DNA from 4 places in the Paenibacillus sp. UMB4589-SE434 genome. Region 3 is predicted to be linked to each of the others. Evidence: predicted binding sites of a transcription regulator. Region 3 holds the regulator's gene; each other region holds the start of a gene.

Region 1 (3,221 bases), 1.3 Mb from region 3:
GTAGCCAGAAGGCATCTCCAGCTCTTCCCACACTTTTGGAAGGTCTTCTTTTTGAATCCCAATGATGCCAATTCGCTGTCCACCCGTCATTTTCACGAGTGACGCTTTATATTTAATCGAAACGTCCGCGATTTTCTTCAGATCCTCTGGTGTTGTCATCCCACCGTACATACGCGGAACTACCGTATAGGTACCGTCTTTCTGAATATTCGCATTCATCCGTTCGTTTACAAATCTCGAAGCCCGCTCATCCTCATAGGTTTCCGGCCACATCATTCCCAAGTAATAATTTAAAGCCGGTCTGCACTTCGAGCAGCCCTCGGATTGACTCCATGCCAGCGCTTGTGTCACCTCCGCAATGGTATGCAGATTTTGTTCCTTTATCGCCGTTACAATCTCGTCTCTAGACATCGAGGTACATCCACAAATACCTTGCTTGGTTTGTGTTGATTGGAAGCTTTCGCCCAACACATGCTGCAAGAGCTGCTCCACCATAGGCTTACAGCCGCCGCAGGAACGGGAAGCACCTGTTTTCATTTTCACAGCATCCAATGTAGTTAAGCCATCGATCTGAATCGCATCCACGATCATCTTTTTGGTCACACCGTTACAGCCGCACACGATATCATCATCGACCAGTTCAGCGGCCATGTTGGACTTGGCTTTGCCTCCGCAGCAGCCTCCCGAACCTGTTAACTCCTGATACAGCTCCTCCGTCATCTGCTCGCCCTTTTTGACCAGACGCTCAAGTCTTGACGAATCATCGATGTTGCCGAACAGGACAGCCCCTACAACGACACGATCATGCAATACAATTTTCTTGTATGTTCGATTCCACCCGTCATGAAGCCTAATAATGTCATGATGAGGTTCTTCCAAGAATGTTCCTGTAGAAAACACGTCCACGCCGGATACTTTTAGCTTTGTAGATACGATTGATCCCTCATAAGGTGCTGTTTCAACACCCGCAAGTGTCTTCGCCAGCACAGCTCCCTGCTCAAATAAAGGCGCTACTAGTCCATAGCAGATTCCACGATGTTCGGTACACTCACCTACTGCATATACGCCCGGCACCGAAGTCTGCATATAATCATCTACCACAATTCCACGGTTTACCTGAATGTCACTCCCCATCGCGATGTCAATGTTAGGCCGAATCCCAACAGACATGACGACCAAATCAGCTTCGAGTGATGTGCCGTCAGCAAAGGTTAGCCCCGTCACTCGGGTACTCCCCGTTAAGGCTGTCGTCTGTTTGCCAAGTGCAAACTTTAAGCCTTGCCGTTCTAACTCCTGCTGCAGCATCTTGGCCGATGGTACATCCAACTGCCGCTCCATCAAGTAATCCGGCAAGTGTACTACTGTAACCTCCATGCCCAATTGGACAAGCCCCTTGGCTGCCTCAAGACCAAGCAGTCCACCACCTATCACCGCTGCTTTCTTATATTGTTTAGCAGCCTCCATCATCGAATCACAATCTTCTATCGAACGGAATCCAATGACACCTTCCAAAGTCGATCCTGGTACAGGTAGGATAAACGGATTCGAGCCCGTTGCGATCAACACACGATCATACGCGGTTGCTGATCCATCTTCCATGATTACTTGTTGAAGTGTTGTATCCAGTCGCACCGCCTTGCAGCCAGTGATTAACTGAATGCCAGCAGACGCATACCATTCCCGATTATTTATGATAATATCATCAATTGACTTGCTTCCTTCCAACACATAAGACAGCATAATACGGTTATAGTTCGGGTGAGGTTCTGCACCAATTACGATAATCTCATACCGATCAGTAAGCTTTAACAATTGCTCAATCGCATTCATACCTGCCATTCCATTACCGATTACGACCAATTTCTGTTTCTCTGTCATCGTTGTTTCCTCCTCATTTCCAATTGCAGTCATTCATGGAAACGCCTCATCTACTCTTGCACTTCATTTGTCATATTCATCAATGGCTAGAAATAATAATGTTATTATTTTCACATAGTTAAGTAAAAAAAGTGAACTGTTGCCTGACTTTCCTCATCATGTGCATTACAGTTCACTCTTTATCTTTACATTAAAATAGACGGCACAATATATTAGTGATTACACTCACACCAATTATGTCGATTTAGTGTACAATAGTTACTCAATCGTCCCGGTTCTAATGAGGTTAACCTCCACTTGAGCATCAAAGCGAGCATTTGTAAATAGTTTTTGCCAGACTTCTGGATTTAGTTTGGAGTTTCGGATTGAACTTCGATACACCTCCCCAAACCCTACAACATCCGCATCTAGCTTTTGAAAATGATGCAAGGCTTCCATCAGTTTTGCGCTCATATTTTTACTGAGCTCTGCTTGTAGATTTCCAATTGCCTCTTTATCTGTGAAATCATAATTTTCAGAGATTTCTTGCAGCTCGGCCTTCATCTTTATTCGTACTTTAAATGTTAGTGGAGAGGATGCTACAAGCTTAAGCGAAGATGAGCTGCTTAAGTTTGAAATCACTGCATTTACTTTGTTGTGTACCGTCTCCCCTTTTTTGATAAACTTGCGCATTCCGTCCATTGGCATAACAACTTCAAATTGACTGGGCTGCCTCTCCCTCAACAGCAGCTTTAAATAGGATCCTTGCTCTCTTGTTGCCTCACCGACCATCTTGCCACCTCTGAACAAAGCAAGGGACTTAATGAGAATTTTGCCATTTTGACGAGCAACTATCGGCAGTACCGGCTGCTTGCCAATACTGTAATAATCTCTGCGGAATTCATGAACGGTGCAGGAAGGGACCCATTCATTCCGTACATTCTGATCAATCATTCCATACAAGTACAGCCCTATATTCGGATATTCAGCATAATCAAAGCTTAATAGTTCACGTGTCGACATGTCACTGACGACAAGATAGATCATATCTCCATAGGAAGGATCGCGACTTAACGTATCCGCAATGTCAATGACGCCTTCTTTTGCTAATTTATCATTATATAAAATAACTCGGATCTGGCCGCTCACGAGCAGGCGGGCCATCTGCTGATTCATGGCCATTCTTGCACCTTTGCTTGTCAAAGCTTCAACTGACACGACTTGGCGTTTCTCCTTTGCCTCTGGCACAGACGCCAGTGTAACCGTTGTAACAGACATCTTATTATCCGGCAAACGATCGTACCCAACGGCTACACCTAAAGATAACCGCTCCAGCACCGATGTACGGACGCAGCCTGTCATCA
Region 2 (3,221 bases), 230 kb from region 3:
GAAATCGCCTTCTACTTCAAAGTCAACTGCAATGCCTTGCTCGTTACGAATTGGCTTCACTTTAGCGTACTTAATAGCACTTAAAGAATCGGCTGCTACGGACAAACCTGCGATACCACATGCCATCGTACGCAGAATTTCACGATCGTGGAGGGCCATCTCAATCCGCTCGTAGCTGTATTTATCATGCATGTAATGGATTACGTTCAAGGAATTCATGTACAGCTTCGAGAGCCACTGCATCATTTGTTTGAAGCGTTTCATAACTTCATCATAATCTAACACATCGCTTGTGATCGCAGGCAGCTCAGGGCCTACTTGAACGCCAAGCTTCTCATCTATACCACCATTGATAGCGTACAGCAAGCATTTCGCCAAGTTGGCGCGAGCGCCGAAGAACTGCATTTGTTTACCGATGCGCATTGCAGATACACAACAAGCAATACCGTAATCATCACCAAAGTGTGGACGCATCAGGTCATCGTTCTCATATTGAATCGAGCTTGTTTCAATTGACGCTTTTGCACAATATTTTTTAAATGCATCTGGCAATTTCTCAGACCAGAGCACGGTTAAGTTAGGTTCAGGAGCAGCACCCAAGTTGTACAGCGTGTGCAGGAACCGGAAGCTATTTTTAGTAACAAGCGTCGTGCCGTCAAGCGCCATACCACCGATGGATTCCGTTACCCATGTAGGGTCGCCGGAGAACAATTCGTTGTAGTCAGGTGTACGCAAGAACTTCACAATACGCAATTTCATCACAAAATGGTCAACCAATTCTTGCGCTTGCTCTTCGGTCAAAGTGCCTTCTTTAAGGTCACGTTCAACGTAAATATCAAGGAAGGAGGATACGCGTCCAAGTGACATTGCAGCACCATTTTGTTCTTTAATAGCTGCCAGGTAAGCAAAATACAACCATTGGAATGCTTCACGAGCATTAGCTGCTGGCTTAGAAATATCAAAGCCGTGCATTTCTGCAAGCTGCTTTAATTCGCCAAGTGCACGAATTTGTTCGGAGGTCTCTTCACGATCACGAATTACATCTTCATCAATTACGTCCACTTCAAGATCTTGCAGTACTTGTTTCTTTTCTTTAATTAGGAAGTCGATACCATACAACGCAGCTCGACGGTAGTCACCGATAATCCGTCCACGACCATATGCATCTGGAAGTCCTGTAATAATACCGGATTTGCGGGCCATACGCATATCGCTTGTATAAGCATCAAAGACACCTTGGTTATGCGTCTTACGAATATTCATGAAAATGTCGATGACTTCTTGCGGCATTTTGAAGCCATATGCTTCACAAGCATCAATCATCATGCGAATCCCGCCGAAAGGCTGAATGGAACGACGGAATGGTGCATCTGTTTGTACACCAACTACAGCTTCCTTGTCTTTATCCAAGTATCCAGGTTTGTGAGAAACAATCGTTGCTGGCGTATTGACGTCTACATCCCATACACCACCGCGATCACGTTCTTCTTTGGAAAGTTGGCTGACGATGTCCCACAAATCTTTCGTATTCTGAGTTGGTCCAACCAAGAACGATTCGTCGTTCAGATAAGGGTTAACGTTTTTTTCAATAAAATTGCGAACGTCAACATGATTGTTCCATTTTCCTGCTTGGAATCCACGCCATGGACTAGTTGCTTCTGATACATTCTTTTCAATTACCGACATCGAAATCCCTCCATTAAGTAGGTTTTCTTTATATATAGATCTTATCCTTGTTGCACCCAGCATTACGTCTTATCCAATAAAATGGAAAGTAAGAAGTAAAACTGACAATACGATGACGCCAAGTGCAGCTAAGCAAAGAGTGATGCATCATAGGAATCTTATCCTTTATCGATAGCGTTAACTTCTTTGCTATGAGCTAATTGTACCCCTTTTCACATAGTGGTTATGTGACTTTAATCACATTATCTCAATTCAACATGAGTTTAATCACATCAATTATCTCAATTTTGTGAATTTTGTTACAATACCCTATCTTTCCTCATAATCCGTTTGCTATTTAGTACCGTAAATAATTTGGAAAAAGGGCAGCAGACATTAGTCTGCCGCCTATAAGAAAAGGTGGATGCAACCTGATGGAATGGAGTCCTGATCGCGATATGCTCGTGATCAGGATCCGTTACTACCTCAAAGGAATGAGGTGTCGTACACTCGATTAGAATCTGCCGTAGAATGCATTGCGGTATACATCAGCTAATTCTGGTACTAACGGCATTTTCGGATTGGCGGTCGTACATTGATCTTCAAATGCACGGTCTGCCAAGTAATCCACACGGGATTCAAAATCCTTAGGATCGAAACCAATTTCTTGGAATGTTTCTGGGATTCCTAATTGACGGTTCAAGTCGCGAATGGCATCAATCAAGCTATTCACGCCTTCCTCAGTCGTACGTGCTGGCAATCCCAAGATTCTAGCGATCTCAGCGTAGCGCACATCTGCTACGAAGTGGTCATATTTAGGGAACGAAGCGAACTTCGTCGGTTTCTTCGCATTGTAACGAATGACATGCGGCATCAAGATGGCATTTGTGCGGCCGTGTGCCGTATGATACTGAGCGCCCCATTTGTGTGCCAAACTGTGATTGATTCCGAGGAACGCATTTGCAAACGCCATCCCTGCAATCGTAGATGCATTATGCATCTTCTCACGAGCCAGTGGGCATGCTTCATTAGCCGATTTAACCAAATGCTCAAAGACGAGTTGGATTGCTTTAATAGCCAAGCCATCTGTATAGTCATTAGCCATAACGGATACATACGCTTCAATCGCGTGAGTCAATACGTCCATTCCTGTGTCCGCTACCGCTACGCGAGGCAAACTGTATACAAACTCTGGATCGATAATTGCTACATCTGGTGTCAGCTCGTAATCAGCCAACGGATATTTGGTGTTGCCATTTTCTTTATCTGTAATAACCGCAAACGAGGTAACCTCAGAACCTGTACCGGAAGTTGTTGGAATCGCCACAAACTTCGCTTTCTGACCCAGACGCGGATATTTAAATGTACGCTTGCGGATATCCAAGAATTTCTGTTTCAAGTTGTTGAAATCAGTATCTGGATATTCGTAGAATAGCCACATCGCTTTTGCAGCATCCATTGGGGAACCACCGCCTAATGCAATGATACAGTCAGGCTTAAAGCTCTTCATCATATCCGTACCACGGTTTACTGTTGTTGTTGATGGATCTGGTTCT
Region 3 (3,221 bases):
GCAGGAACAGCCGTTGGATCGCCCGATACCCCTTTATGAATCATTGCTGCCAGTCGCATTTCCTGGAACATATCCAAGTTGTTGTTGCTTGCCGCACCGTCCGTTCCCAGGGATACATTAACTCCAGCGCGTTGAAGATCTACAACTCTTGCAATCCCACTCGCAAGCTTCAAGTTGCTAGCTGGATTATGAGATACACCTACATGATGACGTGCAAGCACTTCAATTTCTTCATCTGTCAAATGAACACCATGAGCTACAAAGGACGGTCGGCTAAAGAAGCCCAATTTCTCGAGATGAGCTACTGGACGCAGGCCATAATCTTTGACGTTCTGCTCTACTTCCGCTCGTGTCTCAGACATATGTGTATGCAGCATCAAATCCATATCGTGCGCTGCCTGTACGAATTTCTCTATAAACGCTGGTGGACACGTATAAGGAGCATGAGGGGCTAGCATTGTCGTAATGCGCCCTTCCGCCTGACCGTTCCAATCTTTCGCGAATTGGACCGCTTCATTCAGCTTCATCTGCTGTACCTCATCACTGCACAAGCCGATTGCACCACGCATCAGTGCTGCACGGATACCCGCCTGCTCGCTTACCTTTGCTACTTCATTCATATGATCGTACATATCAACAAAGGTAGTCGTGCCGCCCTTTAACATTTCCAGAACAGCCAATGCAGTGCCCCAGTATACATCCTGATCCGTAAACTTTCCTTCCATAGGCCACATTTTCTCTTCCAGCCATCTTTGAAGCACCATATCGTCGCCATAACCACGAAGCAGCGTCATGGCAGCATGCCCATGCGTGTTCACAAGACCAGGCATAAAGAACAGCCCGTTCCCATCAATAATTTGCGCATCGGCTTGATGATATTGTTCAGGCAAATCTGCACCAATATGCATGATCCGACCATTTTCAACTACCATATATCCTTTGAGAGTCGAACTAGTCGCATCTGGCTGCAATTGTGCAAATAAGCCATTACGTACGATTAATGTTGTCGTCATGTGTCACCGTGTCCTTTCCTTCTTCATCATCTTGTAAATAATACGCCAGGCTGAACAGATCAGTCGTAAAGTCAGCCGTATGCACACGGATATGCGCTGGAACTTTTAAAATAACAGGTGCAAAGTTCAAAATCGCCTCAACTCCCGCCTGAACGAATTGATCTGCGACTTGCTGTGCTTCCAGTGCGGGTACAGTAATTATCCCAATACGGATACGATTCTCGATCACGGTAGATTGTAATTCTTCCATCGGTTGAACGCGTAGATTGTTAATAGTCGTATTTATTTTGGAAGGCTGCGCATCAAATACGGCTACAATCTTCATGTTATCATTCAAATATACCGTGTAATTACATAAGGCATGTCCTAGCTTACCAGCACCAACCAAACCAACGTGCACTTTCTGATCCAGCTTTAGAATATGCTTGATCTGCTCAATCAAATACGACACGTCATAGCCGATCCCTTTGCGTCCGAAATCTCCGAAATAAGCCAAATCTTTGCGAATCTGAGCCGGATTCAAATCCAGCTTCTGCCCAAGATCCTGCGAGGATACAGTCAGAACCTCACGTTGCTTTAATTCCAACAGATGGCGCAGGTAAATCGGTAGTCGACGAACGACTGCTTCTGATATTTTTAACGTCTTCATCGATAGAGCCCCCTCTCGATAGTTAAATACAGTTGTAGAGTTCTTAGCTGTTATTGTCTATCGTTTCGTTATCTTCTAACCAGGTTTCGATCCGAGGCACTAGTTGATCCGTCGCCATATGTTCCATCTTCGGACCTGGCAGCGAGTATAAGAAATGCTTGCCATAACTTGTCTCAATTACACGCGTATCATAAATGATGACGATTCCTTTATCCCGAGTTGTACGTACCAAACGTCCAAATCCCTGCTTAAATCGAATGACGGCTTGCGGTATAGACAGCTTGCGAAACGGGTTTTGCTTCTGTCTTTTCAGGCGATCCGACTTCGCTTCTACAAGCGGATGATTCGGCGGCTGGAACGGCAATCGAACAATAGCGAGGCAAGTAAGTGCATCACCAGGAATATCTACACCCTCCCAGAAGCTGCTTGTACCCAGCAGCACAGAAGACGTCTGCTCCTGAAATCTTCGAGTCAGCTTACTCCGGTTGCCGCTATCCATCCCTTGTCCCAGCACTTGAATTCCATGCGGCGCTAGCGAATCTTTGAGCTGTTCATAAACATCTTTGAGCATGCGATAAGATGTAAAGAGTACGAGCATGCGGCCGCGGGTTACTTTGGCAATATCCCCTATCGATTGAGCCAGCTTGCTGTTAAATAGCGGGTCACCTGAACCTTTAACAGTAGGAAAATCTCGCGGAATAACAACCAGTGCTTGTTCTCGGTAATTAAATGGAGAAGGTAAAATCACGCTGTGCAGCCTACCATCCCGTGCAGCTTCCTTCAAACCAATCTGTTCTTCCACGAACTGGAACGACTTGTCAACAGATAATGTCGCCGATGTTAAAATAATGCTTTTCTTCGGTTCGAAGAAATAACGATTTAAAGCTTCGCTTACGTCAACTGGCACGCCGTACATCTGCATTGATTTATGACGGTACTGCATGTTGCCTTCCATCCAATAAACAGTATCAGGTTCCGTACCCTTCATAAATTGCCTGAATTCATCTCTGACTTCAGCTAAATCTTTAAATAGCCCTGTAACATCAACAACAACGGCTTGCAGTTCTTCATCATCAACATCTTTCCACTCATTGACCAACTTCTCACCCGTTCGAACGATGTCACTTAAACGTACATGCACATCTTCTTCCAACTCAGTTACACCGCTCCAAGACTCTGGCCGTGATTGTGACTGCAGCCTCAGTACGGATTGCCCTGCTTCCGCCTGACCCGCTTCAGGCGGTGGCATTAGTTGGAACAATGCATCGTTCATCCGATCCCACACTTCTCGTACATCCGCAAGCTGAGTGAGCAGCTTCTCAATGCCCTCAGCCCAAATCATCGCTTTCTCGTTGCCTGATAGACGCAAACGCATCTGTAGAAGAATAAGCGCCCCGTTCTTGCTGTCCTTAAACAATCGAATAAGGGGATGAATTAGTGAAAAGTATTGCAAGTGAAGACCAAGATGCTTCCCTGCTGTCTCTTCAAAATGATGCGCTTCATCAATGACCAGGTGTTCATAGGCAGGCAGCAGTCGATGCTCTGCGATCACGTCAGTG
Region 4 (3,221 bases), on a different contig from region 3:
CTTCGGGATTGTCCGCTCCACGTTTCTAATTGACGAAGATGGCAAGCTGAAGCAAGCATGGCGCAATGTAAAAGTTAAGGGGCATACACAGGCGGTATTGGAGGCTGTTCAAGGATAAGAATGCTTCCCTGGACTTGCTTGATCAGAGCGGCTTTACGGTTAAATAGCGTTGAACTGAAAAAAGGAACAGCCCCTTTATACCCTATATAAGGCAAAGGGGCTGTTATTTATTTAAGCGGGGCTATATACATTGGAGCTAGTTACTACTTGGCAATATTTTGTCCCGAGATACGTCCGAATGTAATAATATCCGAAATAGCGTTGCCGCCAAGGCGGTTAGCGCCGTGAATGACACCTGTTACTTCGCCTGCTGCGTATAAGCCAGGAATGACATTCCCGTCTTCGGCCAACACACGGGTATCCTTATCGATGACAAGACCACCCATCGTATGGTGCACAGAAGGCACGGCCTTCTGAATATAATAAGGGCCTTGTTCAAGGGAGACGAGACCGCTGCGGTGCTTAAAGTCCAAGTCCTTGCCTGTTTTCGCATATGCATTGACCTTGTTCACTGTGTCCTGCAGCGCTTTCGGATCAACCTTGAAGAATTTAGCTGCTTCCTCAATTGTGTTCGCTTTATAGAGCAGACCATCTTTTACTAATTGATCATATTCGTCTTGATGAACCTCGATTGTCTTGCCGATGTCTGCAATATGCTGGTTCCAGAACTGATAGGCATACTTGCCTTCTTGCGCAAGAATGGCTTTCGAGATAACATCTCGGCGTTCCAACTCTTCAACAAATCGCTGACCGCTTTGATTAATCAGAATAGCGCCGTCGAAACGAGAGTCGGCCACAAGTGAGATGACACCTGTCTTTGGATTACAGACCGGATACGTTTGAATATTTTCCATATTCGTAATGCCCGCTTTAAGCTCTTGTGCCATCACAATACCATCGCCGGTAGTCCCTGGTGTATCTGTGGACATATAGCTTTCGTCAAGGACCGGGTTATATTTCTTGCGCATTTCCACGTTTGAACCAAAACCGCCTGTAGCGATGACAACGCCTTTATTGGCATGGAACGTGATCTTTTGACCATCCTTGCTAGTCGCCTCGACTGCGTTCACTCGACCGCTTGCGTCCATTAACAAATTCTCTGCTTTCATAGAAGTCTTTACAGGAATTTGCAGCTCATCTGTCTTTGCCTTCAGTTTCTTAATTAATTCAGCACCTGTATGGCCTACAGGGATTAAGGCGCGTTTGCGCGAGTGACCGCCGAATTGGAACAGATGATCCGGCAAGAATTCAACCTTAATCTCGTCACGCAGCCATTCTGCGGAAGCAAGGGCTTGCTCGGCCAGAATCTTGACCATCTCAGGCTTGCCCAGATTGTCTCCACCTTTCATGGTGTCTTGATAGAACAATTCAGGCGTATCATCCTTAATGCCTAACGCTTGCTGCACCCAAGTGTTTGGCGCGTTCATCTCTCCGCCCGATATGAGGGTATTGCCGCCAATCGTTGGCATTTTCTCTAAAATAACAACACTTGCGCCTGCTTTCTTCACTTCAATCGCGGAACTAAAGCCTGCACCGCCTGCGCCGATGACGACAACATCAAAGGTCTGATCCGTTTCTTCCGTGCTTTTGCTGTTTCCAACTGCAGAGCCTGCCGCTAGAGTAAGGCCCGACTTTGTAATTGCATCTTGGATTGCTTCCAAATATCCTTTGCTGGTGGCGGTAGATCCGCTGATCGCATCCACTTCAGCGCTGTTGGCTTGAATAACGCTGTCTTTTAATTGTGTATATACGGGCTCGGCCAGCACCTCGTTTTCTTTTTGCTCTAACACATCGACATTTGTAATTTTACCGTCAGCAAATGTCACTTCAACTTTAATATCACCGTGCTTGCCATTACCGACACCGATTTCTTTTACGGCTCCTTCTGATTTCGAAGCCGTATTGTCTGTTGACCCGCAAGCTGACAGTGAGAAGGCTAGACATAAAATGAGAACGACAGATAATAGTTTGGTGGCTTGTGTACGCATAATTCCTCCTGAAAGTTGGGATGATTGGCTTGCCTGTGAAGATGTACAAGTAGTAGTGAATATATTCACTAAATAAGGCGTACTTACTCCATATAAAGAATGTGGAGCAGGAGTGCTGCACAGGCAGTTCATAGTTGGTATTCTTGTGAAAAGTATTACAATGTTAAGTATAGAAGAGGTGGAGACAAAAGTATTTGCACAGACTGTCCTTTTTTTATCCTTTTCGGGCGAGTGATTCTCCTCATTTGATCTAGACAGCGAACGTGATGTAATAGCAATATGAGATCCTTACAACGAAAAATAACGTATTATGTCGGCGGATGCTTTGCTTTATTATTTATGGCTTTGCTCGTAACCATTCATCTAGAGATGGAAAGTACCGTTATTCCGCTAAATAAGAGCTTAACCCAACAAATCGTTAACGCACGCAGTGATCAGATTGCCTATTGGTTTGAGCAGCGGGTTGGGGAGGTGGATTTGCTCGCTTCGCTTGCGTCCGAGCACAGATGGGGGAAGAAAGAGCTGCTGCACGAAATAGAGCAGTTAGTCAAGACGCGGAAAGAGGCGTATGAGTCTATTCGGGTTGTTGATATTGCAGGCAATTCATGTTCACTGCACGACAAGCCATTCTCTATTGTATTGAGACCCTATTACCAGAAGCTGCTCGAGTCAGATAAAGCGTATGTCATTAGTGACGTGATCCGGTCACATGCCAATCAGGCGGACATTGTGGTCATTTTACACCGTGTCGAACCGCTTGTAGACGACGAAGTTGCTTATATTGCTGCGGCCGTCCCCATTGGGAAGATGCAGGATATTGCGAAGGATATTTATGTATACGACGGGATGGGCAAGCTCCTGGTTGGTGATCAGTTCGATGCGAAGCTAAACGATACATCAAAGGGAGCAGAGCAGATGGCGCTGTTCACTGCTGCGATCCGAAACGTTCCAGGCTGGAGTCTAACGTTTCAATTGCCAAAGTCACAGTTGTCACAAGGGATGAAGCAAATGCAGCGCTCAGCGCTGCTAACAGGCAGTGTGATCGGTATCTTTTTGCTGGTTTTGTTAATGCTGCTTGCCGCTTCCATTGTGAAGCCAATAAGAGCTTTGCAGCGAGTAATGAAGAAAGTAGAGGACGGGAATCAAAGTGTAAGGTCTAATGAACAGCGCAAT

Evidence for each region. The regulator Rex, encoded in region 3, represses fermentation and respiration genes when NADH is low (regulators of the CRP and FNR family bind a similar motif). The targets are predictions, from matches to a motif close to TTGTGAAATATTTCACAA.
Region 1: the regulator Rex is predicted to act here: its motif matches at 1,977-1,994, upstream of nirB (nitrite reductase large subunit NirB).
Region 2: the regulator Rex is predicted to act here: its motif matches at 1,912-1,929, upstream of pflB (formate C-acetyltransferase).
Region 4: the regulator Rex is predicted to act here: its motif matches at 2,192-2,209, upstream of QP775_RS17650 (flavocytochrome c).

The regions. Positions count from the first base shown of each region.
Region 1 covers NZ_JASOYK010000001.1:1,649,838-1,653,058, forward strand. The annotation lists gene nirB (nitrite reductase large subunit NirB) at 1-1,878, opposite strand, end outside; gene QP775_RS06650 (Ger(x)C family spore germination protein) at 2,137-3,221, opposite strand, start outside.
Region 2 covers NZ_JASOYK010000001.1:93,646-96,866, reverse strand. The annotation lists gene pflB (formate C-acetyltransferase) at 1-1,686, opposite strand, end outside; gene adhE (bifunctional acetaldehyde-CoA/alcohol dehydrogenase) at 2,180-3,221, opposite strand, start outside.
Region 3 covers NZ_JASOYK010000001.1:319,949-323,169, reverse strand. The annotation lists gene QP775_RS01545 (amidohydrolase) at 1-1,013, opposite strand, end outside; gene QP775_RS01540 (redox-sensing transcriptional repressor Rex) at 988-1,662, opposite strand; gene dinG (ATP-dependent DNA helicase DinG) at 1,706-3,221, opposite strand, start outside.
Region 4 covers NZ_JASOYK010000005.1:36,256-39,476, reverse strand. The annotation lists gene bcp (thioredoxin-dependent thiol peroxidase) at 1-118, shown strand, start outside; gene QP775_RS17650 (flavocytochrome c) at 264-2,048, opposite strand; gene QP775_RS17645 (sensor histidine kinase) at 2,328-3,221, shown strand, end outside.